Regions from separate parts of the Cupriavidus sp. CuC1 genome, predicted to be linked through region 1. Evidence: predicted binding sites of a transcription regulator. Region 1 holds the regulator's gene; each other region holds the start of a gene.
The links. The regulator FliA, encoded in region 1, starts transcription of late flagellar genes. The targets are predictions, from matches to a motif close to CTAAAGTTTNNNNNNNNNNNGCCGNTA.

Region 1 (11,327 bases):
CCGCCATCGCCGCTGCCCGTACCGTGGTCAACGTACTCGACGCCATGCCGGCCGGCCCCGTGCTGGCACGCTGGCAGCAAGCTGGCGAGCGCTGGCTCGCCACCGCGCGCAAGACCACCCGCGTGGCCAGCGGCGGCGCGGCCGTCAAGCTCGATGCCCTGGCCGAGACGCTGACTTTCCACGCCGTGGAAGACATGGACTACCGCGGCCGCGACGCCGTGCAGTGGATCGCGCGAAGCCCGGTGCGCGTGCTCGAAGGCCAGGCACGCGGCACGCGTGGCGCCGCCGAGGGCGGTACCGAGGCAGGCTTGCTGGTGTCGCGCGTGGCCGATCGCGAGAACGGCCAGACGCTCGCCGTGCATTACCTGCTGTGCGACCCGGCGCTGTCGGCCGAGGGCGCGCAACTGGCACGCTGGGCCCGCTGGGCCGAAGCCGGCGAAGCGCAACTGCGCACGCTGCGCCATGCGCTGGAGCACCTGGGCCAAGGCGAAGGCGGCAATGAATCCGCACAAGCCGAGGCGCAGGCCTGCGCCCGCTTGCTCGCGCTGCAGATGGGCGTGGCCGCGCTGCGTCTCGAGCAGGCCTGCGACGACTCGGTCGCTGCCTTCCTGGCGCGGCTGACCGGCCGCGCGCCGGCTCGCCAGGCTTGCGGCGCCGCCGTGCTGGTTGACGGCATTGGTCGTCTGCTGGCCTTGCTCGACGTGCTGGAAAACTATCCCGCCCGCGGCGGCCGCGCCACGCAGCCCGCTGTCCAGGAGGCCGCGCCGCAGACGTTCCATATGGGCGACGCCGGCGGCCTGCTCGAGGCGCGCATGAGTGGCGGCCGCGTGTTCGAGACGCTGGCGCAGGGAGAATAAGCCGTGACTTCACTCGCCTCCGACCAGGCAGAGAGCCTGCGGCGCATGCTGGCGCCCCGCGCCACGCGCCGCATTGCCGTGGTCGCAAGCGATGCCGGCGCCGGCGCCACCACGGTGGCGCTGGGGCTGGCCAACGCCCTTGCCCTGCAAGGCGAACGCGTACTGCTCATCGATGAGGACCGCTTCGGTGCTCGGGCCACCCGCCTTGCCGGCGCCATGCCGGAAGGCACCCTGGCCGCCGTGCTGGGAGGCGCGGTGACGCTCGATGCCGCGCTCGGCAAGCGTCCCGCCGGCACCATCGCCGTGCTGCCGGGCAGCCCCCAGGCCAATGGCGACCTGCAGCTGCTGAAGCCTTTTCGCACCGTGCTCAGCGACGCCCGCAGCGATGCGGATGGCGGCCTGTCGCAAATGGCCGGCACCGCGCATAACCTCATCGTGGTGCTGCGCGCGGAGCCGGCTTCGATCAAGGCGGCCTACGCCTGCATCAAGCAGCTCAATCACCTGTACGCCTGCCGGCGTTTCCACCTGGTGATCAATGCCGCCGCCGGGGACGCCGCCAATGCGGTGCTGGGCAACCTGGCCCGCACCGCCAGCCATTACCTCGGCGTTGAGGCGAGTCCCGCGGGCAGCTTGCCGCACGATCCGCTGGTTGCGCGCAGCACCGCATTGGGCCGTTGCGTGGTCGAGGCCTTCCCGGCCGCGCCCGCCACCGCCGCATTACGCCGAATTGCCACGGGCATTGCCAGCTGGCCAATGTCCACCGATCCCCGTTCAACCCTGTCGGCGCCGATAGCGCCGTCGGCCACGGCCCTGGCTTAAGCGCCGGGACCTGCAAGCCAGGACTCACGAGAATTCCACCATGTATACGATTCAGGGAAAGCTCGAACAGACTGATACCGTGACGGCGCACGCGTCGCTGGTGCGTCGCATCGCCTTGCAACTGGCGGCCAAGCTGCCTGCCAGCGTGCAGCTCGATGACTTGATCCAGGCCGGCATGATCGGCCTGCTCGACGCCGCCAAGCGCTACGAAGACACCCACGGTGCGCGTTTCGAGACCTACGCCAGCCAGCGCATCCGCGGCGCCATGCTCGACGAGGTTCGCGCCAACGACTGGCAATCGCGCAGCCTGCGCCAGTTCACGCGGCGGATCGAGCGCACCGTGCGCGGCCTGGAGCAAACGCTGGGCCGTGCGCCGCTAGACTCCGAAGTGGCGCAGGAACTGGAGCTGCCGCTCGACGAATACCAGACGCTGCTCAACGAGGTCTATGGCTGCCAGTTGCTGCACTATGAAGACTTCGAGCGCTCCGGCGAAGAAGACTTCCTGGACCGGCACCTGAGCGTGAGCGATGACGGCAACCCGCTGACGGTGCTGATGGAAAGCGGCATGCGCGAAGCGCTGATCCGCGCCATCGAGCGCTTGCCTGAGCGGGAGAAGCTGGTGCTGTCGCTGTGCTATGACCAGGAACTGAACCTGCGGGAAATCGGCGCGGTGCTGGAAGTGACCGAGTCACGCGTGTGCCAGATCCGTAGCCAGGCGATTACGCGGCTGCGTTCGCAGTTGCGCGGGCTGCTATGAGCCGCTGGCTCAAGCGCCTCGCCGCGGCGACATTAGTTGTGGCGTGCGGCCCGGCACTGGCCGCGCCTGGCGGGCAGTCGCTGCATAGCTGGTCGGCTTCGGTGAACGGGCCTGCGCTGTACGGCAAGGGCTTGCGCACTGTTTCCGCGCCGATTTCGCCGACCGGCTATTTGCCGCAGGCGGAGGGCGCTATCACTACGGTGCGGTGGCGCTATAGTTTTTCGCGTACGCCGCCGAATGAACTGCAGGCTTACCTTTGCAATGCGCAGCGGTGTGTGTTGCTTACGGGGGCTGAGGGGCTGACTGAGGCGTTTAGCGGGGATGATGCTGCCAAGGGCTTTGTGTTTGCTTTTCAGGTGCCGGGGAAGGGGGCGTTGACGCCGGGTTTGATTGGGCTGGCTAATGAGGTTACGGTTGGATTTCGGTGAGGAGGCCGGGGTTGCTTAACCGCTGCAACTGCTTAACTGCAACTTCAACTGCAGTTTCACCTCCCCTGCGGGGAGGCGACCTACTTTCTTGTCTCGCCAAGAAAGTAGGCAAAGAAGGCGACCCGGATGCGGCGAAAGACTCCGCATAACGGGAGATTCAAACCTTCACGGCTCGCTTCGCATCGCGCTGGGGGGATTACCGCCTGGGGGCGGTAATCCCGGCTACACCGAATCCATGCTCAAGCTTTTCGCCGGTTTGCTCCCCTCTCCCACTTGTGGGAGAGGGGCCGGGGGAGAGGGCGGGCACTCGCAAGAACGAGATGCGCCAAACTACCCAACTCAACCACTCGCCAGACTGACCCCTTGCGGCCCGGTCTGCGTGCGCCCGTCGCGCCCATACAGCGTAGTGTTGTCGCCCCGCTGCCGCAACGCCAGAATCGCTTCCTCGGTGAACTCGAGATGGGCGTCCACGACCGCGGCATTCAGCGTATTGGCATCGCTTGCAGTGCGGGCAGCAAACACCAGCGTTCGCCATGCCGCTTCCACCGACGGATCGATCTGGCGCCCGAACAACTGGCCGCCCGCGCCGGTGCGGATCCCCATGGCTCCCATCTGCGCCTCACGCGTGCGCGTCAGGGCGCCCAGCAATCCGGCCAGTTCTACCTTGCGTTCCAGCAGCCCGGCAAGGGCCTGGTAATCGCCGGCCTTGATCATGCTTCGTTCTTCGCCTAGCACGGTGGCGAACTCCTGCGCTAGCTCGGTTTCGCGGCGCAGGTTCTGGATCAGGGACTGGCTCATGGCTTGCCTATCTTAGGGTGGGGTTGGCAATGCGGCCCATAGCAAGCCGCGGTGTCAGGCGCCGCCGCTGAGTTCGCGCAGGGACGCGAGCAGGCCGTCGGCGATCTTGCTTGGGTCGATCTTGATGCGGCCTTCGGAGATGGCCTGGCGGATCTCATCGACCTTGGCGGTATCGATATCGTCGTCATGGTCTTCCACCATGCGCGCGCCGATCTCGCGCACCTGGGCCGACAGGGGGCTGCTGACGCGCACGCTGGAGGTCTCCGGGGCAGCCGTCGATCCGGGGGCGCCGGCCACGCTGCGCACGGCGCCGTCGATGGCGTCGCTCGGCCTCGACGAGGTGGTCTGATTGATCTTCACGATGATTCCTTGCTGGGTACCTTTGGCTTATCGGATGCTTCGGGCGAAACTTTAGGGCGGATTGCGGCGCCGCGACGCCGTTTTTCCGGCCCCGGAGCGCGCGATATTGTCTCATGGGACGGCCCATGAGACGGCTACGTAACCCTAGGTTTCGCCGCCCCCGATTCCCTATTGCTGAAGCACCACCGTGTCGCCGCTGCGCACCAGCGCATTGACCACCTGACCGCTCTTGAGCCGCACCTGGACGTTGTTGCCTACCGCGGCCTCGGCCATGACCTTGCCTTCGCTGCTGAGCTGGAACGAATCGCCTTCCACCAGCACCGTCACGTTCTGGCCCTGGCGTACTGCAATGGCCTTCTTCAGCAGGTCCGTGCGCATAGGCGAGCCTGCGGCGATGCGGTTGGCCGCCACCGCGCCGGTCACCTGTGCGGGATCCGTCACCACCGCGCGCGGCAGCGACGCCAGGTCGCCCTGGCGGACTTCCATGTCGGCCGCGTCGATGGCCTCGCCGGGCATGAGGTTGCGCCCGGCCACATAGTAGTCGGCCACGACCGACACGCGCGCTTGCACGTAGCGGGTCCAGGGGCGCTCGCCGGCGCAGCGCACGCCGACCGAGACCCGGCCCCAGGGGGACGCGCCCGGCGGCAGGAACGGCTCAGGCAGCGGGCAATCCGGCGCGCGCCCGCCCGAGGGTGGCACCACCTGGATGCTGGCCTTGCCGGGCAGGCCGGCGGTCTGGCGCTCAAGGAATTGTTCGACCGCGGCACGTACCGGGTCTTCGGGAAACGGCGAGGTCTGCTCCACCCCGGCGCCGCCGGGCAGCGTGCCGCCGGCGGCCAGCACGCAGAGCAGGGCGCGCGCCGCGGCGGCCCGGAAACGAGGGTTCATGTGGTCGTCCAAGCAAGGAAACGACGCGGACCACACCGCGAAAGCGGGCGCCACGTGCGTGTCAACGGGTCCTATTGTAGGCAGCCCCGAGCTCTTGCTCGAGTCGAAATGCGCGGTTTTCTTTGCCCTATTCGTGCGATTGGCATGGCGGGGCCGCCCCTAAGATGGCACACCTGAAGAAGGTCGACCTTCGTTGCTCTCCCCTCCAGCGAGACACAGACATGATTGACAGACTCGATGCGGCGTTGCGCTTCCAACAAGAAGCGCTGAGCTTGCGGACCCAGCGGCAATCGGTGATTGCCTCCAATATCGCCCACGCCGACACACCCGGCTACAAGGCGCGCGACTTCGATTTCTCCAGCACGCTGGCGCAAAGCGTCGAGCGCGGAAAGCAAGCCGAAGGCGTTTCGCTGTCCACCACCTCGGTGCGCCACTTGCCGGGCGCGAGCTCGGCGTTCGCCGACAAGATGCAACTCGACTACCGCATCCCGATGCAGTCGAGCATCGATGGCAACACCGTCGAGATGGACACCGAGCGCGTCGCCTTTGCCGACAATGCGGTGCACTTCGAGTCCGGCCTGACCGTGATGAGCGCCAAGATCAAGACCATGCTGTCGGCCATCCAGCAGTGAGAAAGCCATGCCAGCAATGAACATCTTCGAAGTCGCCGGTTCGGCCATGGCCGCGCAGTCGCAGCGCATGAACGTGACCGCGTCCAACCTGGCCAATGCCGACAGTGCCGTCGGCCCCAACGGCCAGCCTTACCGCGCCAAGCAGGTGGTGTTCGGCCTGGCCGCGACACCGGGCCAGAACGACGTGGGCGGCGTGCAGGTGGAGGGCGTGATGGAAGATCCGTCGCCCCCGCGCATGGTGCACAACCCCACGCATCCGCTGGCCAATGCCGACGGCTACGTCACGATGCCAAACGTCAACCCGGTGGAGGAGATGGTCAACATGATCTCGGCCTCGCGTTCCTACCAGGCCAACGTGGAAGTCCTCAACACCGCCAAGAACATGATGCTCAAGACGCTGACCATCGGTCAGTAAAACCGGGATACGCAATGACCACGACTTCTTCCACAAGCAGCAGCACCAGCGCCGCCGGGATCGCCAATACGCTGCAAAGCGGCAGCGCCTCCGCCGCCGACCTGCAAAACAGCTTCCTGACGATGCTGGTCACGCAGATGAACAACCAGGATCCGCTCAACCCGATGGACAACTCGCAGCTGACCTCGCAGCTCGCGCAGATCAGCCAGGTTAGCGGCATGCAGACCCTGAACACCACGCTGAACTCGCTGCTGACGCAAGTCAGCGCCAGCCGCGCCATGAATTCGGCGGCGCTGATCGGCCACACGGTGATGGTGCCGGGCAATGCCACGACGGTGGCCAGCGGCGTGCCGGGCCAGATCGGCGTGGACCTGCCGGCGACCGCAGATGCGGTCACGGTCAGCGTGCTCGACAAGGACGGCAACGTGGTGCGCACCATCGACATGAAGGGCCAGACCGGCGGCGTGCACGACATCGCCTGGGACGGCAAGAACGATGCAGGCGTCGCGGTTGCCGATGGCGACTACAGCTTCAAGGTCACCGCCACCGCCAACGGCAAGGATGTGGCGCCGGTCGCGCTGGTCTACGGCAAGGTGAACAGCATCAGTGGCGACTCCACGGGCGTGCTGGTCGATATCGGCGGCGGCCGCACCGCGCCGGTCGATGGCGTTCGTCGCATTCTTTAATCACGTGGCCTAGCGCGAGAAGCGCCGGCAGGATTTCAGGTAACTAGGGGAAAATCATGGGTTTCGGTCAAGGGGTAAGCGGCATCAACGCCGCCGCATCGAATCTGGACGTCATCGGCAACAACATCGCCAACGCCAACACGGTCGGCTACAAGCAATCGACCGCGCAGTTCGCCGACGTGTACGCCGGCACCAAGATTGGCCTGGGCACGACCGTGAACTCGGTGGTGCAGTCGTTCAACCAGGGCAATATCGAGTCGAGCGGCAGCGCGCTCGATGTCGCCATTACCAATGGCAACGGCTTCTTCCGCCTGACCGATTCCTCTGGCTCGGTCTTCTACTCGCGCAATGGCCAGTTCCAGCGCCAGCAGGACGGCAGCATCACCAACGCGCAAGGCTTGCAGCTGACGGGCTATCCGGCCGGTGCGACCGGTGGCGGCGCGCTGCAGCCGCAGCCGCTGGTGGTGCCGAACACGACGATGCCAGCAAAGGCGACCACTTCGCTGGCAGCGTCCTTCAACCTGGATTCCAGCAGTAAAGTACCGTCGACGCCGTTCGCCAGTACCCCTGGGGCGCTGCCGACGTCCAGCATGTACAACTACGGCACCGGCGTCACGGTGTACGACTCGCTGGGCAACGCCCAGCAGCTCACTGCGTATTTCGTGACTGGAACACCCGGCTCCGGCACCCAGGCAAATGGCACCGACTGGACGATGCACCTGGTCGATGCGGCGGGCAACGAACTTGCTACGGGAAACCCGCTCCAGCCTGGAGGCACCAGGCTTGAGTTCGATGCACAAGGGGTGCTGAGGTCGCCTGCGGCAGGTGCCAACGTTTCCGTGTTCAAGCCCGCTGCCAATGGCGCAGCAGCCATGAACTTCGCACTGAATCTGCAAGGCACCACGCAGTTCGCCGGCACCAGCGACACCAAGCCGCCCATCCAGGACGGCTATGCCGCGGGCAGCCTCCTGGGCTTTGCCATCCAGCCGGGCGGCACGATCCTCGGCAGCTACTCGAACCAGCAGACCCAGGCACTGGGCCAGATCGTGCTGGCTACCTTCGGAAACGTGCAGGGCCTGAAGCCGGCAGGCAGTAACGTGTGGTCCGAGACGGGCTCGTCGGGTCAGGCGGTCGTGGCCGCACCCGGTGGCGCGCTCGGTCAACTCAAGTCCAACGCGGTGGAAGCCTCCAACGTCGACTTGTCTGGCCAGCTGGTCAGCCTGATCGTGGCGCAGCGCAACTACCAGGCCAATGCGCAAAGCATCAAGACGCAGGACACGGTCATGCAGACCCTGGTCAACCTGTAATGCGCATCGTCGGCAAGATGGACCGAAGCTAAGGGGGCACCATGGACCGCATGATCTATACCGCCCTGTCGGGGGCCAAGCAGACGCTCGACCAGCAGGCCGCGGTGTCCAACAACCTGGCCAATACTTCCACGCCGGGCTTCCGCGCGCAGGTCAATATGTTCCGCGCGGTGCCGGTGGTTGGGCAAGCCTCGCCAACGCGTGCATTCACGCTGGCCTCCACGCCTGGCGCCGATTTCAAGGCCGGCCCGCTGACCTACACCGAGCGTCCGCTGGACGTGGCGCTGCAGGGCAACGGCTGGCTGACGGTGCAGGCACCGGACGGCACGGAAGCCTACACCCGCGCCGGCTCGCTGCAAGTGTCGGCCGACGGGCAGCTGCAGACCAGCACCGGCCTGCAGGTCATGGGCGATGGCGGCCCGATCGCGGTGCCGCCGGGTGCCCAGATCACGATCGGCAGCGATGGCACGATTACCGCGCGCGGCCCGGGTGAGACCTCCGCGGGCCTGGCCCAGGTGGGCAAGCTGCGACTGGTGAATCCGCCGCCCGATTCGATCGCCCGAGGCGACGATGGCCTGTTCCGGCTGCGCCCCGGCGCGCAGCCGCTGCAGGTTGACGCCAACATCCGCGTCATTTCCGGCGCGATCGAAGGCAGCAACGTCAACCCGGTCGAGGCGATGGTCGACATGATCGCCAACGCCCGCCGCTTCGAGATGCAGATGAAGATGATCCAGGGCGCTGACACCAACGATCAGCGCGCGAATCAACTGCTCTCGAATAACTGAACTTTGAATTGATGTGCTGCCGCGGCTCGCGGCAGCCTTGTGAGGACAAACATGATCCGCTCTCTCTGGATTGCCAAGACCGGCCTCGATGCGCAGCAGACGCAGATGGACGTGATCTCGAACAACCTGGCCAACGTCTCCACCAACGGCTTCAAGCGTGGGCGTGCCGTGTTCGAGGAACTGATGTACCAGACCATCCGCCAGCCCGGCGCATTGTCTTCGGACCAGACCACGTTGCCGTCCGGCCTGCAGCTGGGCACCGGCGTGCGCCCCGTGGCAACCGAGCGCATCCACACCCAGGGCAATCCGCAGCAGACCGGCAACAGCAAGGACGTGGCCGTGATCGGCCAGGGCTTCTTCCAGGTCACGATGCCCGACGGCACCACCGCCTACACGCGCGATGGTTCGTTCCAGACGGACCAGAACGGCCAGCTGGTCACGTCCAGCGGCTTCGTGATCCAGCCCGCCATCACCCTGCCGGCCAACTACACGTCGCTGACGGTTGCGCGTGACGGCGTGGTCTCGGTGACGCAGCCCGGCTCGAGCGCCAACGTGCAGGTCGGCCAGCTGCAACTGGCGACCTTCGCGAACCCGGCCGGCCTGGAGAGCCTGGGCGAGAACCTGTACGTGCAGACCGATGCGTCGGGCGCGCCCAACACTACGGTGCCTGGCTTGAACGGTTCGGGCACGCTGCAGCAGAACTACGTCGAAGCGTCCAACGTCAACGTGGTCGAAGAGCTGGTCAGCATGATCCAGACCCAGCGCGCCTACGAAATCAACAGCAAGGCCGTGCAGACGTCCGACCAGATGCTGCAGCGCCTCACCCAGCTGGGATGATCATGATTGCCTCGCTGACTCGCCTGGGCGCGCTTGCCCTTTGCTGCTTCGCGACAGGTTGCGCGATGATGCCGCGCGAGCCACTGGTCCAGTTGCCCACCTCCGCGCGGGCAGAGCCGCGCGCGCTGGCGCCGGCGAGCGGATCGATCTACCAGTCGTCGTACGCGGGCAATCCGTTGTTCGAGGATCGCCGGCCGCGCAACGTGGGCGACATCCTCACCATCGTGATCAGCGAGAACGTCAACGCCAGCAAGAACTCCGGCACCAACGCCAGCCGCACGTCCAACAGCGCGCTGGCCTTCGATGCCGTGCCCAGGGCGCTTGGCGGGCTGTTCAGCAGCGCCCAGAACGCGACCATGAGCGGTGCCAATGCACTCAAGGCCAGCGGCGGCGCCAGCGCCACCAACACCTTTAACGGCACCATCACCGTGACCGTGCTGGAAGTGCTGGCCAACGGCAACCTCATCGTCTCCGGCGAAAAGCAGATGGCCATCAACCAGGGCGCGGAATACATCCGCTTCTCCGGGGTGGTCAATCCGCGCACGATCACCGGCGACAACGCGGTGCCGTCCACGCAGGTGGCGGACGCGCGCATCGAATACACCGCCAAGGGCTATATCGACGAAACGCAGAACATGGGCTGGCTGCAGCGTTTCTTCCTCAATGTTTCACCGTATTGATCACTGACCGCGTCATGTCCCTGTCTTCGTTCCCCGCCTCGCGCAGCCGCTTCGTCCGCGCTCTTCTCCTGGCGCTGACGCTGGGCCTGCTAGCGGGCGCGTCGCACGCGGAGCGGCTGAAGAACCTGGCCAACTTCCAGGGCGTGCGCGACAACCCGCTGGTGGGCTATGGCCTCGTGGTGGGGCTGGACAACACCGGTGACCAGACCATGCAGACGCCGTTCACCACGCAGAGCCTGACCAACATGCTCTCGCAGCTCGGCATCACCCTGCCGGCCGGCAAGAACATGCAGCTCAAGAACGTGGCGGCGGTGATGGTCACCGCCACGCTGCCGCCGTTCGCACGGCCCGGCAGCCAGCTCGACGTGGTGGTGTCGTCGATGGGCAATGCCAAAAGCCTGCGTGGCGGCACCTTGCTGATGACGCCCCTCAAGGGCGCCGACGGCCAGGTCTACGCGATCGCGCAGGGCAACATGCTGGTGGGCGGCGCGGGCGCGTCGGCCAACGGCAGCAAGGTGCAGATCAACCAGCTCGCGGTGGGCCGCATCGCCAATGGCGGCATCGTTGAGCGCGCGGTGCCGGCGTTCCAGCCCGAAGGCGGCATCCTGAACCTGGAGCTGCGCGAAACCGATTACGGCACGGCCGAGCGCGTTGTCGAAGCGATCAATCGCGCGATGGGCGGCGGCGTGGCCAGCGCGTTGGACGGCCGGGTGGTGCAGGTGCGCACGCCTGCGGCCCCGAGCGCGCGGGTGGGCTTCATGGCCCGCATCGAGAACATCGAAGTCACGCGCGCCAAGGCTGCCGCCAAGGTCATCCTCAATGCGCGTACCGGCTCGATCGTGATGAACCAGGCCGTGACGGTGGACGACTGCGCGGTGGCGCACGGCAATCTGTCGGTGGTGATCAACACCCAGCCGGTGATCAGCCAGCCGGCGCCGTTCAGCGGCGGCCAAACGGTGGTGGCGCCGGTCTCGCAGATCAATATGAAGCAAGAAGGCGGCGCGCTGCAGATTGTCAAGGCCGGCGCCTCGCTGGCCGCGGTGGTCAAGGGCCTGAACGCGCTGGGCGCGACACCGGC
Region 2 (8,260 bases), on a different contig from region 1:
TAAGGCGGCTGGCGACGGCGGAGTCCGGCGTGACCAGGCGAGCCTCCAGGCCGGTGCCGCTCAGCCACAGGCGCGCTTCCACCGTGCCCAGGGATGGCAGGGTGAGCAACAGGCGCGTCGACCAGGGGGCAGGGCCAGCCTGCGCGCTGCTGTTTTCGTCTTTCTCGCCACGGCGGATTTCCCAGTCCATGGGGGTTCCCGGCCAGGCTTCGCCAACCCAGCGGAATTGCTGGCTGGCGAGCAATTCCAGTTGCTGGCGTACGGTGCCCTCGGTGCCGGGGTGCACCACCGAATTGGATTGCGGGGTGCTGCTCGCGTGGTTGCCGGCCTCGCCGCTATCGATTGTGCGCAGGACACTATGCCCCTCGGTACGATGGCTGCGGCCGCTGTCACTCGCATCCTGAGCCGCCGCCTGGTAGGCTTGGGCGGCCTGGTTTGCCAACGTCGCAAGCCGGGCGGCTTCGCGCGCGTGCGGCGGACCGGAAAGGCTGGCAGGTGTGCTGTCCAATGTGCCGTTGCTGTTCGCAGCGCCACGCTTGACGGGAGCCGGGTTGCCTCCAGTGTCTTCCATGACCGCGACCTCTGCCTGCGCCGCTCCCGCAGCGTTGGACAACGCAGCCCCGGCCAGTTGCGCCGTGCTCGCGGTGTAACCCGCCGGTGCCGGCAATAGCAACACCGGCGGCGCCTGGACTGGCTGCCGCGGGGCGCCGGGATTGCCGGCCAGGGCCGGCTCGCCCGGCATGGGTTGGTTGAAAGCGGCCTGCGGTGCCTTCAGCACGTCGGCGAGCGGACGGTTTCCACTGACCCACTCCGCCAGATGGCTTTCGTAGAAGAGGCCGCTGTGCTGGACCAGCTCGGCCAGCGCGGCACGCAGTACGGCCGGATTCGGCGCGCCGGCAGGCGACGGCAGCATCGGGGCAGCGGCGCGCGCGGGCTGCGCGTCGGTACGGTCAAGCAGGTCAAGGATGGTGCGCGCGGCAAAACTGAGCGTTTCGCGCGTCGAGCCGGTCTGGGCGCTGCGCCCGGCTGCAGCCGCATCCGTCTGCAGCGCATCGACGCCGCGGCCTTGGATCGTGCCGCCGCCAGCGGTCTGGTTTTCGCCAGGGGCAATCTTGCCGGTGGGCAGCAGGGCTGCCAGCTTGGATACCGAGAGCGCATTGCGCAGCCCCTGCGGGTCTGCGCCGCGCAGGAGAGCCGCCGGGTCCGGCGAGATGGGGATGCCGGTCATGGCGATCAGCCTTTAGCGTTCTGGGCGGTTTAGGCGTTATAAGCTCGCGGGCCGCGCAGCGCTGCCTCAGACGGCAACGCTGCCGTAGGCCTGGTGCAGATCCTGCTGGCGGCGCGCATTGCCCAGCAGTGCGCCCAGCCTGCTCATTTCCGGTGACAGCAGGTTGCGGATGGCAGCGTCGTAGCCCAGGATGCGCTCCAGCCGCCGGTACCGGTCCATCCTTTCGCGGTCCGAGATGGGCGCGCCGTGGTCCATGTGGCGGAGTTGCTCCACCTGCATGATGTAGACCTGCTGCACTTCGGTCATTGCAGTCCAGTTCCCGGCGCGTGCCAGCTCGAGCATCTGCTCGGCAAGCAGTTCCAGTTCGCGATAGCAATGCAGGATCGGGCTCAATGCGGTCATCTCAGCGCTCCGTGGCAAGCGACAGGTTTTGGGTGGCGGCGTCGGGGGCGTTGCTGATCTCGGCCCAGGCGGAGGCCAGGTTCTCCAGCAAGCCGTCGACTTCGGTCAGCAGGGCGGGATCATTGCGCAGGTTGGCCAGCAACAGGCGGCGCGTCATGTACTCGTAGAGCTGTTCAAGGCTCGATGAAATCTCACCGCCTTGCTCATGATCGAGCGCCGCGCTCAGGCCGTTGTCAATGATGTTGATGGCCCTGGTGATGGCGTTGCCTTTGGCCGGCACATCGCTGGCCGCCATATGGAATTTCGCCTGGGCAATGGCGGTGCGGGCGCCATCGTAAAGCATCGTGATCAGCTTCTGGGGGCTGGCGTCCATGACGCCAGTCTGGATACCGACTTGGGCATAGGCATTTATGGCGTTACGGGCATACATGGCGATCGATTCCCACGTTCGATAAGGGTTGCGTTACTTGCTGCTGGAGTTGTTCAGCGCATTGAACTGTTGGGTCAGGTACTTGCTGGTGTTGTTCATGGAGGACATGATCAAGTCCAGGTTCGTAAACTGTGCCTTGTATTGCGCCACGGTGGCATTGATGCGGGTCTGCGTCTCGCTGTATTGCACGCTAAGCGACTTCAGCGTCTGCGTGATGCCATCGGTCGCGTTCGTCAGGGTGCCCTTGGTGCCGGTCAGCGTGGTCACCAGGTTATTGATCTGGTTGCCATAGCCGTCTTTGCCGTTAGCGTTGGAAAACAGACCGGCGACACCATTCGGATCCGTGGTCAATGCGCTAGTCAGCTTGGTGGCGTCGAAGGCCATCGATCCATCGACCTGGAACGTCACGCCGATGTTTGCCAGTCCTGTGACCGCGCCAGAGCCACCCTGCTGCGGCGTGTTCAGGATGCCGCGCATCTGGCTCTGGATCAGCCGCAGCGTCGCATCGCCCGTCAACGGGGAGGCGCTTTGGCTGGCGGGGTCGTAACTCGACAGGCCTGCAGCGGTTTTTTGCAGGTTGTTGTAGGCGGTGACGAAGCCCTGCACTGCCGTCTGGATGGTCTTGACGTCGCGTTGCACCGTGACGGTGGTGAGGCCGCCCTGCGATAGCGACAGTGTGACACCCTGGATGGCGTCGCTTACGGTGTTGCTGGTGCTTTGGACGGCAATATTGTTGACGGTCAGCTGCGCGTTCTGCGCAACGATCGTCTGCTGCATGTTCTGCACGTCATTGCCGGGATTGGTGGGGTCCGGGTTCTTGCCCGGGCTGTAGCTCACCAGGTCGGACAATTTTGTCCCGCCGTCAGTCTCGGCAACGGAGATCCGCATGCTGCTGTTGGCGCCAGTGGCGTTGGACGAAAGCACCAGACGGTACGGCGTGCCGCTGCCGTCGTTGACGATGCTGGCGGTGACACCCCCGTTGGCCTTATTGATAGCGTCGCGGATGCCCTGCAGCGAGTTGTTGGTGCTATCGATCTTGATGTCGAAGCCACTGGTGCCCGACGCCGGCGGCGGATTCGTCGCGAAAGTTGCGCCGGTGTATTTGCCGGTCGCCGCGTCCAGCGCACCTCCGGTGATCGTGCCGAAGTCGATATGAATGGTGCCAGTGCCGATCGCGTCGGTCATCTTGGCCTGCCCGACGGACACCAGCGACTGTGCCTGCGCCAGGGACGTTACGTTGACAGCATAGGTGCCCGATACCGCGGAGGTGCTTCCGACCGCGCCAAGCACATTGGCGGCGGACGATGTAGCGGTCGTCGAGTTGAAGAAGTTCGGATCGGACAGTTGCTTGGCCGAACCCTGGAATGCCGACAGCATGCTCTGTACCTGGCCGTAGGCCGACAGCTTTGCCTGATAGCTGGTGGCCCGGTTCTGGATGACCGTGAGCGGGGCCTGTTCCGCGGTGGTGAGCTGGTCCAGCAGGGTGTTCAGGTCCAGGCCGGAGCCCACGCCAAGGTTCGAGATGGTTGCCATATCGTTCTTATCCGGGAAATTGCTTAAACAGGGCTGAGCCGGCTGCCGGTCTCAGGCTTCTTGATGTACGAACAAGCCTTGCAGCTTTTGCAGGGCGTGGGCGATACGCATGACCTCTTCCGAGGGCAGTTGCCTGATGACCTCGCCGGTGTCCTTGTCCACCACCTTGGTGATCACGCGGTGGGTATCCGGATCGATCTCGAACTCCACATTGAATGAAGTAGCGCGCAACACGTCCTTCAGATGCTGCACGGCAGCGTCTTCGGTCACGACAGGCGCTGCCTGTTCGTTTGCGCCAGCCTGCGTGCCGGCGGTCTTGTCGCTCGCGGGCGCGGCAGAGGGCGTGCCCTCGCGGCCTGCGGGAGGCAGGACCGGGGAGAGCGGCAGCGGCGGGATCAAGCTTGTCGGATTTGCCATGACCGTTGTCGGAGTTGGGTTCGAAACGCTTTCGCAGGGCACAGCGGCCCTGCGGAAACACTCCGGCACAGGGCCGGGCTTGTGGCCCGGCCCTGCTGCTTCGTGTTACTGCATTAACGCAGCAGCGACAGCACGCCTTGCGTGGTTTGGTTCGCTTGAGCCAGCACCGAGGTACCAGCTTGCTGCAGGATGTTGCCGCGGGTCATGTTAGACACTTCCGTGGCGTAGTCAGCGTCCTGAATACGCGAACGCGACGACGACAGGTTGGTGATGGTCGTGCCCAGGTTGGCAATGGTGGAATCCAGGCGGTTCTGGATCGCACCCAGCGAGGAGCGCAGCTTGTCGACGATCGAGAGGGCGTTATCCAGCACGGACAACGGGTTGGCGGTGGAAGTATTGCCGCTGCGGGCGTTCAGCGTAAACTTGCCGGCGTTGGCCGAGTCATTGTAGACGGCATTTGCCGCGCCGTCCGTCACCGTACCATTGCTCTGGACGTACAGGCTGGCATTGGCGCTGGTCGTCAGGGCACCGTTCATATCCAGGCTGACTTGATTGCCGCCGCTCTTGACTACGCCGGTGGTGGCGGTGACGTTGTACACCTGCGTGGCAGCGGCGCCATCTAGGTTCACGGTGATGGCGTTGCCTGCACTGTTGCTCGTTTGGACCTGGTTCTGCAATGCAGCGCTCGAGATATGCAGATTGGTAGCACTGGCCGTAGCGGTGCCAGCCGTATAGGTGTAGGTGGGAGCATTCGCGCTGCTGCCGACAGTGATGGTGCCGCCGCCGGTGCCGGCTTTGCCCAGGCTGAAGATCAAGTCCCCGGTTGCGATGCTACCACCGCCGTTGACGTTGGCTTGCGCCAGGGTGCCGGACTGGTTGTTCTCAGTCAGGTTGCCAGTGGTGTCCAGGTAAAGCTTATTGCCCGTGGCCGTGGAGGTCAGGTTGCCGCTGCTGTCGATCGTGGCATTTACTGCGGGATTGGCCGCAGCACCAGCCTTGATCGTAACGTTGACGGTGCCACCGGCGGCCGGCTTTAGATCAGACGCGACGGTGGCCGCGGCTCGAGCCGTGTCGGCGAACGTGTAGTCCGTCCCGTTATACGTGTACTTCGCGATAGTGGCCGATACGTTCGCGTCCACTACGGTGGTGCTGTTCGCAGGCGTGGCGGTGTTATTCTGCGCCTTGCTCAGGACGTTGGCGAGCGTGGCAAAGTCCGATGCGCCGTAGGCCTTCGTGTAGACGGTGGTGCCATTGGTAACTGCGCCAGCGGCGTACCCTGCAGCCAGCAAATCCTTGCTGGAGGCGACATTGTTGGTGGTGCCGGTTTGATTTACATTAAAGCCAGTCATGCCCAGCGTCTTCGAGCTGATTTCCTGCAGGTTCACCGAGATGGTCTGGCCGTCGCTAGCGCCTACCTGGATGTTCAGGGGCTTGGCTGACGAGGACAGGACCTTCACGCCGTTGAAGTCGGTCTGCTGGGAAATGCGGTCGATTTCCGCCATACGTTGGCCGATTTCATCCTGGATCGACTGCAGGTCGCTTGCCGAGTTAGAGCCAGTGCCTGCCTGCACCGACAGGGTACGGATACGCTGCAGGTTGTTCGTGACTTCGGTCAGCGCGCCTTCCGTCGTTTGCGCCAGCGAGATACCGTCGTTGGCGTTTTGCTTGGCCTGGGTCAGGCCGTTGATGCTGGCGGTGAAGCGGTTGGCGATGGCCAGGCCGGCTGCATCGTCCTTGGCGCTGTTGATGCGCAGGCCCGACGACAGGCGCTGGATCGCGGTGTTCAGCGACGATTGCGATGCATTCAGGTTGTTCTGAGTCATCAGAGACAACGAATTGGTATTAATGACTGACGCCATGGTACGACTCCTAGTTGCAGTGATTTACACAGTCCGGCGGGTGCCGTAACGTTGGCTGACTGCGTTGCAGTGCGTGTAGTGCCTCCGTTGCTAGGGTTATCGACAGGCCCGGGAAAAGATTTAGTGTGATCTTTGGGGCAATGCCCAGAAGTTTTTTCGCGGATAGTTTTGGGGCGGCTTGGAACGGGGAGGCCAACCACTTGAAAGTAGCCCCGCTTATGCGCGCGACCGGTTGGCGCACCCGACTCACCTCCGCTTGCGAGTCCGCGGCGTATACAAACTCACAAAATCCGGCGAACTCTCCGCCCCAGGCACCGCCGCCATGGCCTCCGGCGCGTGGGCGGGCGTGATCACCGCGATAGCATGCTTGTAGACGACTTGCGGCAGCGGGTCCTGCGGCGTTTGCGCGAGCAACACCATATAGTTGTCCGCGGCCACGATCACACCGTGCAGGCGAAGGCCGCTGGATAAATGGACTACGACGGGGCTGTGACTGGCGCTGAGCGTAGAGAGTTGCAACTGCTGCAGCTTCCTGCTCGGGCGATCGATCCTGGTTTCCTTCTTGTTCACAACTTCTCCGGAAGAGCCCGCTCGGGTTCTGGCGGCTGGCAACAGTCCAATAACTGGACCTGGGCAAATGGGGTGTTACAGCGCGGCTGGGCGCCGGCTGTGGCATGACTTGGGCGGGGCGGGGGATGAAACATCCGCTCTCGGCGCTGGAGCTGGAGCTGGCTGCACGGGGCGCGTGCTGACCCGGCGTGCGGCCGGGTAGAGGAACCGATGCTACCTCGCAAACGTTGGCGGTCGGGGCCGCCGGAGGGGAAGGGAGATGTTTCAGGCGCGAGAGTAGCAAAATTTTACAAATCTGGACGAATGAGGGGCGCCTGATCTAAGGGTTTCGCTCCCATAGAACGCTTGCGTCGCAATGCTGTTTGTTGATTTAGGCGCACTTGCGCGACAGATTCCCAATGTCAAGAGCGCTCGCGCTCCTCATTTTGCAGGGGTCCTGCGGGTCCAACGTGGCTCTGGCCTGTAGCTGCGGTACTTCCCGTGCAGCTATTTCGTCACATAAATAGCATTGTTGGCACTTTTCCTATCAGAGATAACCCTGATAGAAATTGGATTTACACCTCATGTAAGCAGGTTTATATTCGCTGACGAGCCTGTCGGCTCGTAGCAGTCCTGGAAAGCCTACGAGCACCCCGCGCGTAGGCTTCTTTTTTGCGCGCTCACTTTGTTTGTGCGTATCTGGCGCGCACTTCAGAGTGCACGGGTGACATTAGACGACAGGTAGCATCCCGCCAATTGCTCGATTTGCCGAGCTTTTTCCCTCTACTTCTCCTTTCCTCCGCGCATTCTTCGGCTTCTTTGCAGAATTTGCAGCGCAACCCTAAAGCTTGTCTCTCTCCCTGCCGTTAAGCCCGCGATGCGGCGTCGCTCCGGAAATCTGTCCGGGGCGGGGATAAAGCGCGCGATGAGAGTAAAAGGAGCCGGGAAGATGCGTTGGTTGCGAAACTTTGGCATTGGGGCGCGCCTGACGGTGGCGTTTTCGCTGGTAGTGCTGTTGCTCGTTGCGGTGGCGGTGCTGGGCATGATGTCCCTGCGCACCATGAACGATTCGATGCGCCTGACGGTGGAAGGGCGCCTGATCAAGGTGCTGGATATCGAGCGCGTCAAGCAGGATGCGCTGTGGGTCGGCATCCTGGTGCGCGATGCCACGCTGAACGAGGATCCGGTCGCGGTGCGGCGCAACGCCGAGCGCATTGGCGCGCTGCGCCAGGACATGGGCTCTACGCTGGATGAATTGGGGAAGTGGCTCTCCGCGTCCGCCAAGCCGGAGATCCAGGAGACGTACCGCCGCCTGACCGAGGCACGCAATGCTTATAACGGCCAGCTCGACATGGTGTTGCGCCAGTTGCAGGGCGGCGAGTTCGATGGTGCCCGCAGTGCGCTGGTGGCAACCCTGCCGGCGGCCCAGGCGCCTTATTTCGATAAGCTGAGCGAACTGGCCGAGACCGGGCGCAAGGTTGCGCTGGCTGCCGTGCAGGAGGCGAATGCCAGCTACGAGATGGCCCGCAACCTGCTGCTGGGCCTGGCTGCCGTCGCGGTGGCCCTGGCGGCGGCTCTCGGCATCGGCATCACGCGCTCGATCACGCGCCCGGCGCGGCAAGCGCTGGACGCGGCACAGGCGCTCGCTCATGGCAATCTGACTTATGTTGTCCACGCCAGCAGCGACGACGAGATGGGCCGGATGCTGGCTGCGCTGGAGCGCGCTTTCGGGCAACTGGCGACGCTGGTGCACGGCATCCAGGGCGCGACGCGCTCGATCGACGGCGCCACCCGGGAAATCGCCAAGGGCAATACCGACCTGTCCCAACGCACGGAAGAGCA
Region 3 (11,327 bases), on a different contig from region 1:
GTTTAGCGCCGCCACTCATCGCCATGCCCACCGCTTCGCCATCCACCCAGTCCGTCATAGACGCTACCCAGCAATGGCTGGAGCGCGCGGTGATCGGCCTCAACCTGTGCCCTTTCGCAAAGGCTGTGCACGTGAAGCGGCAGATCCGCTATGCGGTGAGCGATGCCACCGATACCGAGGGCGTGCTGACCGATCTCGAGACCGAGCTGCGCATGCTGGCCGAGGCCGACCCCGCCGAGATCGACACGACCCTGCTGATCGTGCCGCATGCGCTGGCGGAGTTTCTCGACTACAACGATTTCCTCTACTTCGCCGAGCGTTTGCTCAAGAGCCTGCGCCTGGCGGGCGTCCTGCAGATTGCGAGCTTCCATCCGCACTACGAGTTCGGCGGCAGCGAGCCGGACGACATCGAGAACTACACCAACCGCGCGCCTTACCCCATCCTGCACCTGCTGCGCGAAGACAGCATCGCACGGGCCGTGGCGGCCTTTCCCGATGCGTCGGACATCTACGAGCGCAACCAGGAAACCATGCGCCGCCTCGGCCATGACGGCTGGCGCAGGCTGATGACCGAGGCCGGCGGGCAATAAATCTGGCAATAGGCCGGGTAATAGGCTGGGTAATAGGCTGGGTAATAGGCTGGGTAATAGGCCGGGCAATAAAAAACGCGCCGCATCGGCGGCGCGTGGAGGCGGGCTCGGGAACGCCTCAGCCGGCAGCCGCGGCTGCCGGCTCGCCAGCATGGTCCTGCGTATAGAAGCGCGATTCCATCTCTTCCAGTCCCAGCGTGCGCAGCACTTCACCCAGCCGCTCGGCCGGGCGGCGGCGCGGCAGGTCCTTGTACTGCGCGATGATCAGTTCGTTCTTCATCGAGTGCTCCCAGCCCACCAGTTCGGTCACGCTGACCTGGTAGCCGTGGGCCTCCAGTTGCAGGCAGCGCAGCACGTTGGTCACCTGGCTGCCGAACTCGCGCGTATGCAGCGGATGGCGCCAGATCTCGGTCAGCGGATTGCCGGCCAGCAGTTGGCCCTTGTGCTTGCGCAGCACGCCGGCCACCTCGGCCTGGCAGCATGGCACCACCACGATGTACTTGGCGCGTTTTTCCAGCGCGAAGCGGATCGCATCGTCCGTGGCCGTGTTGCAGGCGTGCAGTGCGGTGACGATGTCGATGGTGGGCGGCAGTTGATCCGACGTGATGGAGTCCGCCACCGACAGGTTCAGGAACGACATGCCCTTGAAACCCAGCCGGCTGGCTAGCTCCTGCGAGCTGCGCACCAGCTCCTCGCGCGTCTCGATGCCGTAGATGTGCGACTGGTCGAGCCGCTCCTTGAAGAACAGGTCGTACAGGATGAAGCCGAGGTAGGATTTGCCGGCGCCGTGGTCGACCAGCGTCACGTCGGGGTGATCCTGCTTGAGATCCTGCAGCAGCGGCTCGATGAACTGGAACAGGTGGTAGACCTGCTTGAGCTTGCGGCGGCTGTCCTGGTTCATCTTGCCGTCGCGCGTGAGGATATGCAGCGCCTTGAGCAGCTCGATGGACTGGCCGGGACGGATTTCGTGGGGGCTGGACGCCGGTGCGGCGGGCGTCTTGGACGCCGGGGACTTCTGGGCCATCTGGGATGTCTGGAACCTGGGGAAAAGCGGTGAGGCGTGCGCCAAAGCCGGACGACGCTGCGCCGGTACAGCGGCAGTTTACCGAAAGTCGCGCTTGCTCGGGCGAGTGGCGCAACCGGCGCACGCTGGCGCAGTCTTGCCAGGCCGCCTAAAGCAAGCAGTAATCCACCGGTTCGAGCGGCGGTGGCAGCTCGGTTTCGCCCATCGCTTCCTTCATGCCGATCTCGATCGTGCGGCAGAGCGCATCGAGCGGCAGGTCGTTGGCGCGCGTGCCGAACGGCTCTTCCAGTTCATCGCCCAGCGCATCCAGGCCGAAGAAGGTGTACGCCACGATGGCCACCACGACGGGCGTGACGAAGCCGATGGTATCCACCAGCCCGAACGGCAGCAAGAAGCAATACAGGTAGGCGGTACGGTGCAGCAGCAGCGTGTACGAGAAAGGGATGGGCGTGCTGTGGATGCGGTCGCACGCCACCGCCGTGGCCACCATGGCCGACAAGGTGCCGTCGATGCCGGCGGCGAGGCAGGGCTCCACGCGGTGCTGCCGCACGCACTGGCCCAGGTCCTCGCCCATGCGCATCATCAGCAAGGCGGGCGCATTGGTGCTGCGCTGCAGCTCGGCAAGCTCCGCCGGGCGCAGCCAGGCGGGGTCCAGGCCGGTGGCGGCGCTGGTGCCGCGCAAACGGTTGCGCAGCGCGTAGGCATAGGCAATCGTGCGGGAAATCATGCGCACGCGCGCGTCGTTGAGGCCCGCCGGTTTATGGCCGGCGCTGTCGGGCACGTTGTCTGCGATCAGGCTGAAGCATTGGCGTGCCAGGTTCTGGCTGCGCACCACCAGCTCGCCCCACAGCTTGCGGCCTTCCCAGAAGCGGTCGTAGGCGGCGGTATTGCGAAAGCCCAGGAAGATGGCCAGCGGCAGGCCGATCAGCGTGAAGGGGATGGCCGTGAGCGTGACCTTGTGCTGGAAGAACGCACCGTGGCTGATGGTGACGGCAACCGCTACCAGGAAATTCACCAGCAGCACGCGCCAGATGCGTGACAGGATCGAGCCTCGCAGGACCAGGAACAACCTCGGTCCCGATGGGCGGTCTCGCACAATCATCTGTGATCCCCTGGTGTTGCGGCGCGGCGTTCCGTCAATGGGCAGAAGTGTACATTTTTCGCCCGGGGTTTGCCCTGAGGGTGGGTTGGGGGCGGGCGCGGCGGCTCAAGTTTTCCGCGAACTGGCCGATGGTGTTGTGTGCGTCAGAAGGGGCTGAGATCCCACGGCGCATCAATGACATCCCCGGCTTCAAGGGCCTGCCTGGCAGGCCACGGGCACCGGGCGGCCGCGCCATTGCGCAGCGGCGGCGCGGCACCGCCGAGGCCGGGATTGCGGACGACCCGAGGACGGGGCGGAGACGTCCGGACACGATCCATCAAGGGAACAACCGAATGGAAGACCGGGGACAAGACACAGCGGCCGGCGGTTTGCAGGTCAGTCTGGATGACAGCGCCAGGCAGCTGCGCGCGGCATATGCCGTCACGCCGGGCCGGATGGCACCGGACCGCGCCGCGCTGCAAGAGGCGCTGGCCGGTGGCGGCTGGGCAGACGCGAAACTGGACACCGCCGCGATCGGCACCTTTCTCGCGCAATGCCAGCGCGCCACCGAGGGGGCATCCGTGGAGGCGCTGATCGGCGAGCTGACGGACGGCTATTTCGATCTCAGCGTCAGCAGCGACAACCTGAGCGTGCGGCTCAACCTGCTGCCGCCGCAGGGCGGGCGCGAGGTGACGCGGGACGAAATCCGTGCCGCGCTGGCCGAGCGCGGCGTCAAAGCCGAACCGGACAGTGTGGCCCTGCGCGGAGCGGTCGAGGCGGGCTATTGCGATGGGCTGGAGATTGCCACGGGACGCGCGCCGTTGCCCGGCACGCCCGCGCGCTTCGAGAGCCTGCTGGCCCCCCCAAAGCCGCTGGTGGCCGAGGACGAAAGCGGCCGCATCGACCTGCGCGACCTGGGCACGCTGTTGCTGGTGAATCCCGGCACGCCGCTGATGCGGCGCATCCCGGCCCGCCAGGGCAGCGACGGTGTCGATGTCTTCGGCAAGGTCGTGCCCGCCGTGCCGGCCGCCGATCCGCCGTTCGCGGACGGCCTGACCGGCGTGGCGCCCGATCCCGCCGATCCCGAGGTGCTGGTGGCCACGATCTCAGGCTCGCCGGCCTTGCTGGCGCAGGGCGCATCGGTGAGCCCGGTGGTCGATGTGGCAGCTGTGGACATGCACTCCGGCAACATCACCTTCGACGGCACGCTGCGCGTCAACGGCGATATCAAGACCGGCATGACCGTGCGCGTGACCGGCGATGTCATCGTCAGCGGCACCATCGAGGCTGCCCATGTGGAGGCGGGCGGCAATGTGGTGGTAAAGGGCGGCATCATCGGCAAGGCCGAGGGCACGCATCAGGCCGCGCAGCAGGGCGCCGACAGCGCCGTCGCGCTGGCGCGGGTGACCTGCAAGGGCTCTGTGCATGCGCGCTTCATCGAAAGCGCGGTGGTCGAGGCCGGCACCGAGGTCAAGGTTGAAAGCGGTATCCGCCAGAGCGACGTCGCCGCCGGGCGCAGCATCGTTGCCGGCAGCCCCAAGGATGGCCAGGGCAACATCACCGGCGGGCGCTGCCGTGCGCAACTGGCCGTGCGCACCGCCACGCTTGGCGCCTCCGCAGGCACCGCCACCACCGTGCAGGTGGGCACCAATCCCTATGCCGAGACCGAGAAGGCCGAGGTAGAGGCCCAGCGCCGCCAGCTCGAGACCGAGCAGGCCAAGGTGCAGCAGCTGGTCAGCTTCTTCGCCAAGAATCCCGAGAAAGCCGTCGGCGACCTGCGCGAGAAGGCGCGCGCCACGCTGTTCAAGCTCACCCGCGACTCGATTGCACTCGACGCCAGGCTGGCCAAGCTTGCCGAGCAGCTACGGCCGTCTCCCGAGGCGGTGATCGAGGTGAGCCGGCGTATCCACGGCGGGTGCAGCCTGCATATCGGGCCAAAGTCGATGAAGATCATGGAGGACAAGCCGGGCGGCCATATCCGGCTGGTGGAGGACCGCATCGCGCTGGTCTGAGCCACCCTGCTTCCCATCACACGCCCGCCGCCGCGCTTTTGCGCGGCGGTTTTGCATCCGCCGTGCGCAACGAGATGCGCAATGTGATGCGGAACGGTATGCGGAACAGTACGCGGAACACGTTACGTGACGCGTAACACGCCGCGGCCTCTCCGGGGCCGTGGCGCCCGCTTCCCGCGCAAGCGGCAATCCCTTGCCCAGTAAGGCCGAGCGGCCTGCCCCGCTCCGCGCGAGGGCCCGCGCCGGCGGCTGGCACGTGCCTTGCACCGTACCCTGTCAGGCGTCCCCGCTGGCGCCGTTCCAAAAACAAAGGGAGGAATCATGGACATGGCACTCACCAGCCGGGCAGGCGTAGACAGCATCACCTCGCGAGGTGTCTCGTCGGGCGTGCCATCGGCCATGTCGACGCGGCAGGTTGCCAGGCTGCCGCTGGCGTCGCACGGCACCGCGCCGCTCAAGGCGGTGGTGATCGACGAATGTGCGCTGCTGCGCCTCGGCCTGACCCGCATGCTGGAGAGCATGCCAGGCGTGGAACAGGTGGATGGCGCGGATCCCGACGATCTCTCGATGCACGGAACGACGATCCGCGAGGCCGGCTTGCTGGTGTTTGGCATGCCGCAGGACGTGACCAGCGGCTGGCGCCTGCTGCGCAAGCTGCGCGGCATGCTGCCCGCCCAGCGGGTGCTGCTGCTGTCGGACAATATGTGGCTGCACATGCCGCCGCCGGAGATGGGCTACGGCATCTGCTGCTGCCTGCCCAAGACCGCCGCCCTGGTGACCCTGGAAGCCGCCATCAGCAGCATGCTCGAGGCCGAGGTGCTGGCCGCCTGAGCCGCGCTTCAATCCACCCCGGCCGCATCTGCCACGCCGGCGATCCTTTCGCGCAGCCAGAGGATCGCCGGGTCGGCGTGGTTGCGCGGGTGCCATGCCGCGAACAGGGAAAACCCGTTCGCCTCGACGGGCAGTGCAAAGGCGTCCAGCCGGTCGCCGTAGCGTTGCGCCAGCCGGCGGGGCAACGTGGCCACGTAGTGGCTGTGGCTGAGCAGTTCGGGCACCAGGGTAAAGGTCTGCACCGATAGCACCACCTTGCGCCGCCGCCCCAGCGCCTCCAGTTGCTCATCCATGTAGCCGTGGAAGCTGCCGCCGCTGGTCGACACCAGCACGTGATCCAGTGCGCAATACGCATCCAGGTCCAGCGGGCGCTTGCCGCGCGGATGGTGCTTGCGCTGGACCATCACGAAGCGCTCGTCGAGCAGCTTCCTCGCCTTCATCGACGGCGCCACCATCCGCTCGGAGCCGATCAGCAGGTCCACCTCGCCAAGCTCCAGCCTGGCGCCGATGGTGGCGGGATCCGCCGCTACGAACGCCATCTGCACACCCTGGCCCGCCATTCCCGACAAGCTCTCCATCAGCCGTAGCCCGAGCACGGCGATGGCATTGTCGCTAGCCGCCACCACGAAGCGCCGCGTATCCGTCAGCGGGTCGAACGCCGCGCGGTGGCGCACCACGGATTCCAGGTTCTTCAGGGCCGCATGCAGCGGCTCGGCCAGCGCGATGGCCAGCGCCGTCGGCGTCATGCCGCGGCCCGTTTCCGTGGGGATGAGCAACGGGTCGCCAAAGACATGCCGCAAGCGCGCCAGCTGGGTGGAAACCGCGGGCTGCGTCAGGTGCAGGCGTGCCGCGGCCCGCGTGACATTGCATTCCGCCAGGAGCGTATCCAGCGAGACCAGCAGATTCAGGTCGATGCCTCTGAGATCAATCATTTTGATAGGTCGGATATCAGTAATTGATTTAAAAGATAGGTCGGCGGTGCCTAGAGTGCAATCGTGCTCGCGCATCGGCGTGCCATTTCATCGGAGGACAACGACATGGACCAGGACATGAATTTGAAGCCGGACCCGAACCCGGCCCTGAACCAGATCAACATGAAGGCCTGGATGCTCGACCAGCCCGGACAAGCCCTGGCACTCCGGGATGTGCCCGCGCCGCAGCCGCGCGCGGGCGCGGTTGTGGTGCGGATGGAGGCGGTGCCGCTCTTGAGCTACACCCGTGCGTACCTGCAAGGCACGCTGCCCTACGCGTACCCGCCGGGGCCCTTTAGCCCCGGCACCAATGGCATCGGCCGTATCGCCGCAGTGGGCGAGGGCGTGCAATCGCTGGTGGTTGGCCAGCGGGTCGCCGTGAATCCGCTCTGGCGCAGCAGCGAAGCCGGGCCGGAGCCCGAGCAGATCCTGGTCGGCCTGACCGGCATCAGCGCTGGCAGCGCCGCCATGCTCGCTGCTTTCCCCCACGGTACGCTGCGTGAATTGGCCGAGTTGCCGGCCTCGACCCTGATCCCGCTGCACGGGCTGGAGCACCTGAGCGCCGCGCGGCTGGCGACGCTGGCCAAGTTCATCGTGCCCTTCGGCGGCTTGCGCCGCGGCAGGCTGCAGGCGGGGGAGACGGTAGCCATCAATGGCGCCAGCGGGTACTTCGGCAGCGCGGCGGTGATGGCGGCGCTCGCCATGGGCGCGGCCAGGGTCATCGCGCTGGGGCGGCGCGCGGCGCCGCTGGAACGGCTGGCCGCGCTCGGTGGCAGCCGGGTGGTGCCGGTGATCCTGCATGGCGATGCCGACGCGGACGCTAGAGCGATCCGAGCCGCCGCGGGCGGCCGGGTCGACCTGGCTTTCGATATGGTCGGGCAGGCGAGCGATGCCAGCGCCACGCTCGCGGCGCTCAAGAGCCTGCGGCGTGGCGGGCGGCTGGTGCTGATGGGCAGCATGCAGGTGCCGCTGCCGATTCCCTATGGCGAGATGCTGCGCAATAACTGGGAGTTGATCGGCCATTTCATGTATGAGAGCGCCGACTACCTCGCCCTGGTGGCACTGGCAGCCTCGGGTCAGTTAGCGCTGGATGCCGTGCAGGTGGAGACCTTTGCCTTCAGCGAACTGGAAAGCGCGATCGATGCGGCGGGACGCATGGACGGACTGGCCTGCACGGTTGCGCTGCTTGGGGTGGACGGGAAGTGACTTGGGAGGCGGCGGCAATGCCGCCGACGGCTTGATGCGCATCTTGCAGCACTCCCAAGTATGAACCACGTTCACTTGTCTGTAAATTCAGACATGTAGCTATTCAGTATCGCAAATGGCAGGTCTATGTTGATTCTTCGTCACAACCGCTCCCCATCAACAGCGATTGCGGCGATCGACGAGGGAAGCGTCGATTTTCTGAAGCCTCAACATAAGACAGGAAGAACATGCCAAAGACTGCTCACGAAGCGGTGACCTCGCCTATGCATCCGGTCGCCACCTGCTTCACCCCGACCCGGCTGAGCGCCATCGCGCTCGCTTCGCTGGCGCTGACCCTGGGTGCCTGCGGCGGCGACGATCCCATCGCTACCACCCCGGCATCGACCACGCCCGCTGTAGTCGCAGGCTGCGAACTGAACGGCACCACCGGCGGCGAAGCCGTGGTGCTGCCGGGCGACCCCAACGCCCCGGAAATCGCCACCGGCTATGCACCGAAGAACACGGTCTACGCCAAGACCTATATGGCGGTGACCAACAACCCGGTCTCGACCAAGGCCGCCTGCGACGTGCTGAAGAACGGCGGCACGGCGGTGGACGCCGCGGTAGCGGCGCAGATGGTGCTGAACCTGGTCGAGCCGCAATCGTCCGGCATCGGCGGCGGCTCCTTCATCATGTACTACGACGCGGCCACCAAGCAGGTCACCGCCTACGATGGGCGTGAAATGGCGCCGGCCGCCGCCGACGGCAACTATATCCAATGGAAGTCCGCCGCCGACCAGACCCTGCCGGCGCCCAACCCGACGCACAGCGGCCGCTCCATCGGCACGCCCGGCACGCTGCGCGTGCTGGAGCTGGCGCACGGCGAGCACGGCAAGCTGGCCTGGAAGGACTTGTTCTCTCCCGCCATCAAGCTGGCGACCGATGGTTTCCCGATTCCGCCCCGCATGGCTGCCGCGATCGCCTCGGCGGTCAGCAACCCGGTCACGGCCCCCAGCATCAAGCGCGATGCCGAGATGGCCGGATATTTCCTCAACGCCGACGGCACCCCGCGCGCGGTCAACACCATCATCAAGAACCCGGCGCTGGCCAATGTGTTCAGCGCGGTCGCCACCGGCGGCGCCGACGCCTTCTACAAGAATGGCCCGATCGCCCAGGCAATCGTCAACAAGATTCAGACCACGTACGGTGGGACCGCCACGCCGGGCGTGACCACCGTGGCCGACCTGGAGAGCTACGTCGCCAAGAAGCGCGCGGCGGTCTGCACGACCTACCGCGAGTACGAGATCTGCGGCATGCCGCCGCCGTCCTCCGGCGGCATCGCGGTGGCGCAGATCATGGGCATTATCGAGAACTACGAGATGTCGCGCTACGCGCCGTCGAACATGGACAAGAACGGCGGCCGCCCGAGCGTGCTCGGCGTCCACCTGATGGCCGAGGCGGGCAACCTGGCCTATGCCGACCGCAACAAGTACGTGGCCGACACGGATTTCATCGGCCTGCCGGGCGGCAGCTGGGAGAGCATGCTGAACAAGCCCTACCTGCGCAAGCGGGCGGACCTCATCAGCACGGTGGGTTCCATGACGCTGCCGGTCGCCGCGGGCGACCTCGGCGCCGTGCCGCTCGCGCCGTCGATCATCAACGAGCACGGCACCACGCACCTGTCGCTGACCGACAAGTACGGCAACGTCGTCTCGATGACCACCACCATCGAAGCGGGCCTCGGCTCGTATCACTTCACCAACGGCTTCCTGCTCAATAACCAGCTGACCGACTTCAACGCGGCCCCCGCCGATGCCGGCGGCACGCCCATCGCCAACCGCGTGCAGCCGGGCAAGCGCCCGCGCAGCTCGATGGCGCCCAAGCTGGTGTTCAAGCGCAACGCCGACGGCTCGCGCGGCGACTTCTACATGACCACCGGCTCGCCGGGCGGCGCCAGCATCATCCAGTACGTAGCCAAGACCCTGGTGGGCGTGCTGGACTGGAAGATGGACGCGCAGCAGGCCGTGTCGATGATCGACTTCGGTGGCTCGAACAGCGCCGCAAGCGGCATGATGGTCGGTGGCGAGCATCCCAACGTGGATGCCACCAAGCCGGCCGGCGGCCTGGCCGGCGACAACGACCCGCTGGTCAAGGGCCTGCGCGGGCTCGGCCACGTGGTCAACGTGACGGCACAGTCGAGCGGCCTGAGCGCCATCATCCGCACCACCGTGGGCGGGTCGACGGCGCTGGTCGGCGGGGCCGATCCGCGCCGTGAAGGCGTGGTGCTGGGCGATACGTTCAAGCCATAAGCCGGGCCGGAAGGGATTTGCGGAAATTTCTCAGCGTGCATTAGGAAATGGCTGATAGGTCGAAGCGAGCCCGCTCGCTACAGTAACCAGATACCGCTCTCTCCCCGGGGGTGGTATTCCCGATGAGGGCCTAATCCCTTGGTCCTCTTTCCGTAGCGCTGCATGCTCTCGCATGTGGCGCTATTTTTTTTGCCCGGCCTTTCTTGCCCCCCGCCGTTGCGTCACGGGAATCGCTTACCAGACCCGGATCTTGATCTGCAGCGAGATGCAGCCATCCACCTTTCCCCGCATCGTCGGCACATAGAGCAGGTTCGCACCCACGCGCCCGTACTCGATGCTGATCACCGGCGCCGCCATCGGCGACCAGCCACCATGATTGACATCCGGATACCCCCGCACCGCGCCCGCCGTCGCGCCAATCCGCACCGGGCCAAGATGCAAGGGCTGCCAGGTGACGCTGGCGTAGGTGGAGTGGTGGCGCATGCTGTTGCGGTATTCGCCCGCGGACACGGTGAAATCCTCGGTGACGCGGACATCGGCGCCCACGCCCCAGTTGGCCGCGTTGTAGTGCGCCGCATGATTGAAGTGGTACGAGAAAAACCCGGCGTTCAGCCAGACCTGCGGGCTGAAGGCGGGCGTCGCCGTAGCCTTCGCCGAATCTGCCGGCGTGTCTGGCGGTGTGCTGTCATCCGCGCGGGCGGTGACGGCCCACAGGGATGCGCCTAGCGCAAACACCATCAGGAGCTTGCGCGGAAAAAGGCGATACCTCGCCGCGCCAGGAACTGGATAAGCATCCATGGCCGCTTCCTTGTCGATTGTCTTGGCTGGGAGCTGGCTGGACGCGACGCGAATCGGCGCGTGGGCGCAGCCATCCTGCGCGAGTCCGGCGTGGCGCCGGCGGCCCTAGGTGGCGGCGGTGTGCATGGTGTTCCCCGGTTGCGTGGCAAGTGCGAACGCGTGCCGTCTACTGCGCGGCCGGTTCGTCATCGATCCCGGCGGCCAATTGGATTGGCGGGCCGGCGTTATATTTGTCGTGTTACCAGTCTGGTGCTTCGGCGCGGGCTATTCAATCAATCGAATGCCGTAAGCCTATGGAGGGGATTGGAGGGCAAGCGAATGTCAACGTCCCGGTAACACGGGACGTTCCGCGAGCTTGCGCAGGCAGGGGGGAGGGTTTAGATGCCGCTGGCGGCTGCCAGGCGGCAGCCCAGGACATAGCGCGATCAGGCGAACACGCGTTCGACGATGCGGGCAGGGGTGCGCCGCGGCGCTCGGGTCATGCGGGAGACGCGCTGGCCGAATTCGCCTGCCCGTGCGCCATTGC

Region 2: a site for FliA is predicted at 5,967-5,993, ahead of ACGLHR_RS45480 (flagellin). Genes of this name have one in related genera too.
Region 3: a site for FliA is predicted at 2,821-2,847, ahead of ACGLHR_RS11630 (DUF342 domain-containing protein). Genes of this name have one in related genera too.

Annotation. Positions count from the first base shown of each region.
Region 1 covers NZ_JBIUHC010000132.1:17,178-28,504, reverse strand. Annotated here, with positions in the region: partial or broken gene ACGLHR_RS38645 (hypothetical protein) at 1-857, shown strand, start outside; gene ACGLHR_RS38640 (MinD/ParA family protein) at 861-1,676, shown strand; gene ACGLHR_RS38635 (RNA polymerase sigma factor FliA) at 1,717-2,433, shown strand; gene ACGLHR_RS38630 (flagellar protein FlhE) at 2,430-2,861, shown strand; gene ACGLHR_RS38625 (flagella synthesis protein FlgN) at 3,201-3,659, opposite strand; gene flgM (flagellar biosynthesis anti-sigma factor FlgM) at 3,714-4,019, opposite strand; gene flgA (flagellar basal body P-ring formation chaperone FlgA) at 4,188-4,907, opposite strand; gene flgB (flagellar basal body rod protein FlgB) at 5,129-5,539, shown strand; gene flgC (flagellar basal body rod protein FlgC) at 5,547-5,954, shown strand; gene ACGLHR_RS38600 (flagellar hook assembly protein FlgD) at 5,969-6,640, shown strand; gene flgE (flagellar hook protein FlgE) at 6,697-7,947, shown strand; gene flgF (flagellar basal-body rod protein FlgF) at 7,989-8,732, shown strand; gene flgG (flagellar basal-body rod protein FlgG) at 8,784-9,569, shown strand; gene flgH (flagellar basal body L-ring protein FlgH) at 9,566-10,249, shown strand; gene ACGLHR_RS38575 (flagellar basal body P-ring protein FlgI) at 10,264-11,327, shown strand, end outside.
Region 2 covers NZ_JBIUHC010000199.1:7,344-15,603, forward strand. Annotated here, with positions in the region: gene ACGLHR_RS45455 (flagellar hook-length control protein FliK) at 1-1,228, opposite strand, end outside; gene ACGLHR_RS45460 (flagellar protein FliT) at 1,295-1,630, opposite strand; gene fliS (flagellar export chaperone FliS) at 1,632-2,060, opposite strand; gene fliD (flagellar filament capping protein FliD) at 2,094-3,593, opposite strand; gene ACGLHR_RS45475 (flagellar protein FlaG) at 3,645-4,010, opposite strand; gene ACGLHR_RS45480 (flagellin) at 4,124-5,869, opposite strand; gene ACGLHR_RS45485 (RNA chaperone Hfq) at 6,116-6,439, opposite strand; partial or broken gene ACGLHR_RS45490 (methyl-accepting chemotaxis protein) at 7,368-8,260, shown strand, end outside.
Region 3 covers NZ_JBIUHC010000020.1:74,727-86,053, forward strand. Annotated here, with positions in the region: gene ACGLHR_RS11610 (DUF1415 domain-containing protein) at 24-590, shown strand; gene ACGLHR_RS11615 (class I SAM-dependent methyltransferase) at 709-1,614, opposite strand; tRNA gene ACGLHR_RS11620 (tRNA-OTHER) at 1,715-1,818, shown strand; partial or broken gene ACGLHR_RS11625 (bestrophin family protein) at 1,769-2,716, opposite strand; gene ACGLHR_RS11630 (DUF342 domain-containing protein) at 3,049-4,707, shown strand; gene ACGLHR_RS11635 (DNA-binding response regulator) at 5,035-5,538, shown strand; gene ACGLHR_RS11640 (LysR family transcriptional regulator) at 5,547-6,470, opposite strand; gene ACGLHR_RS11645 (zinc-binding dehydrogenase) at 6,633-7,715, shown strand; gene ACGLHR_RS11650 (gamma-glutamyltransferase family protein) at 7,979-10,003, shown strand; gene ACGLHR_RS11655 (hypothetical protein) at 10,238-10,801, opposite strand; gene ACGLHR_RS11660 (transcriptional regulator) at 11,280-11,327, opposite strand, start outside.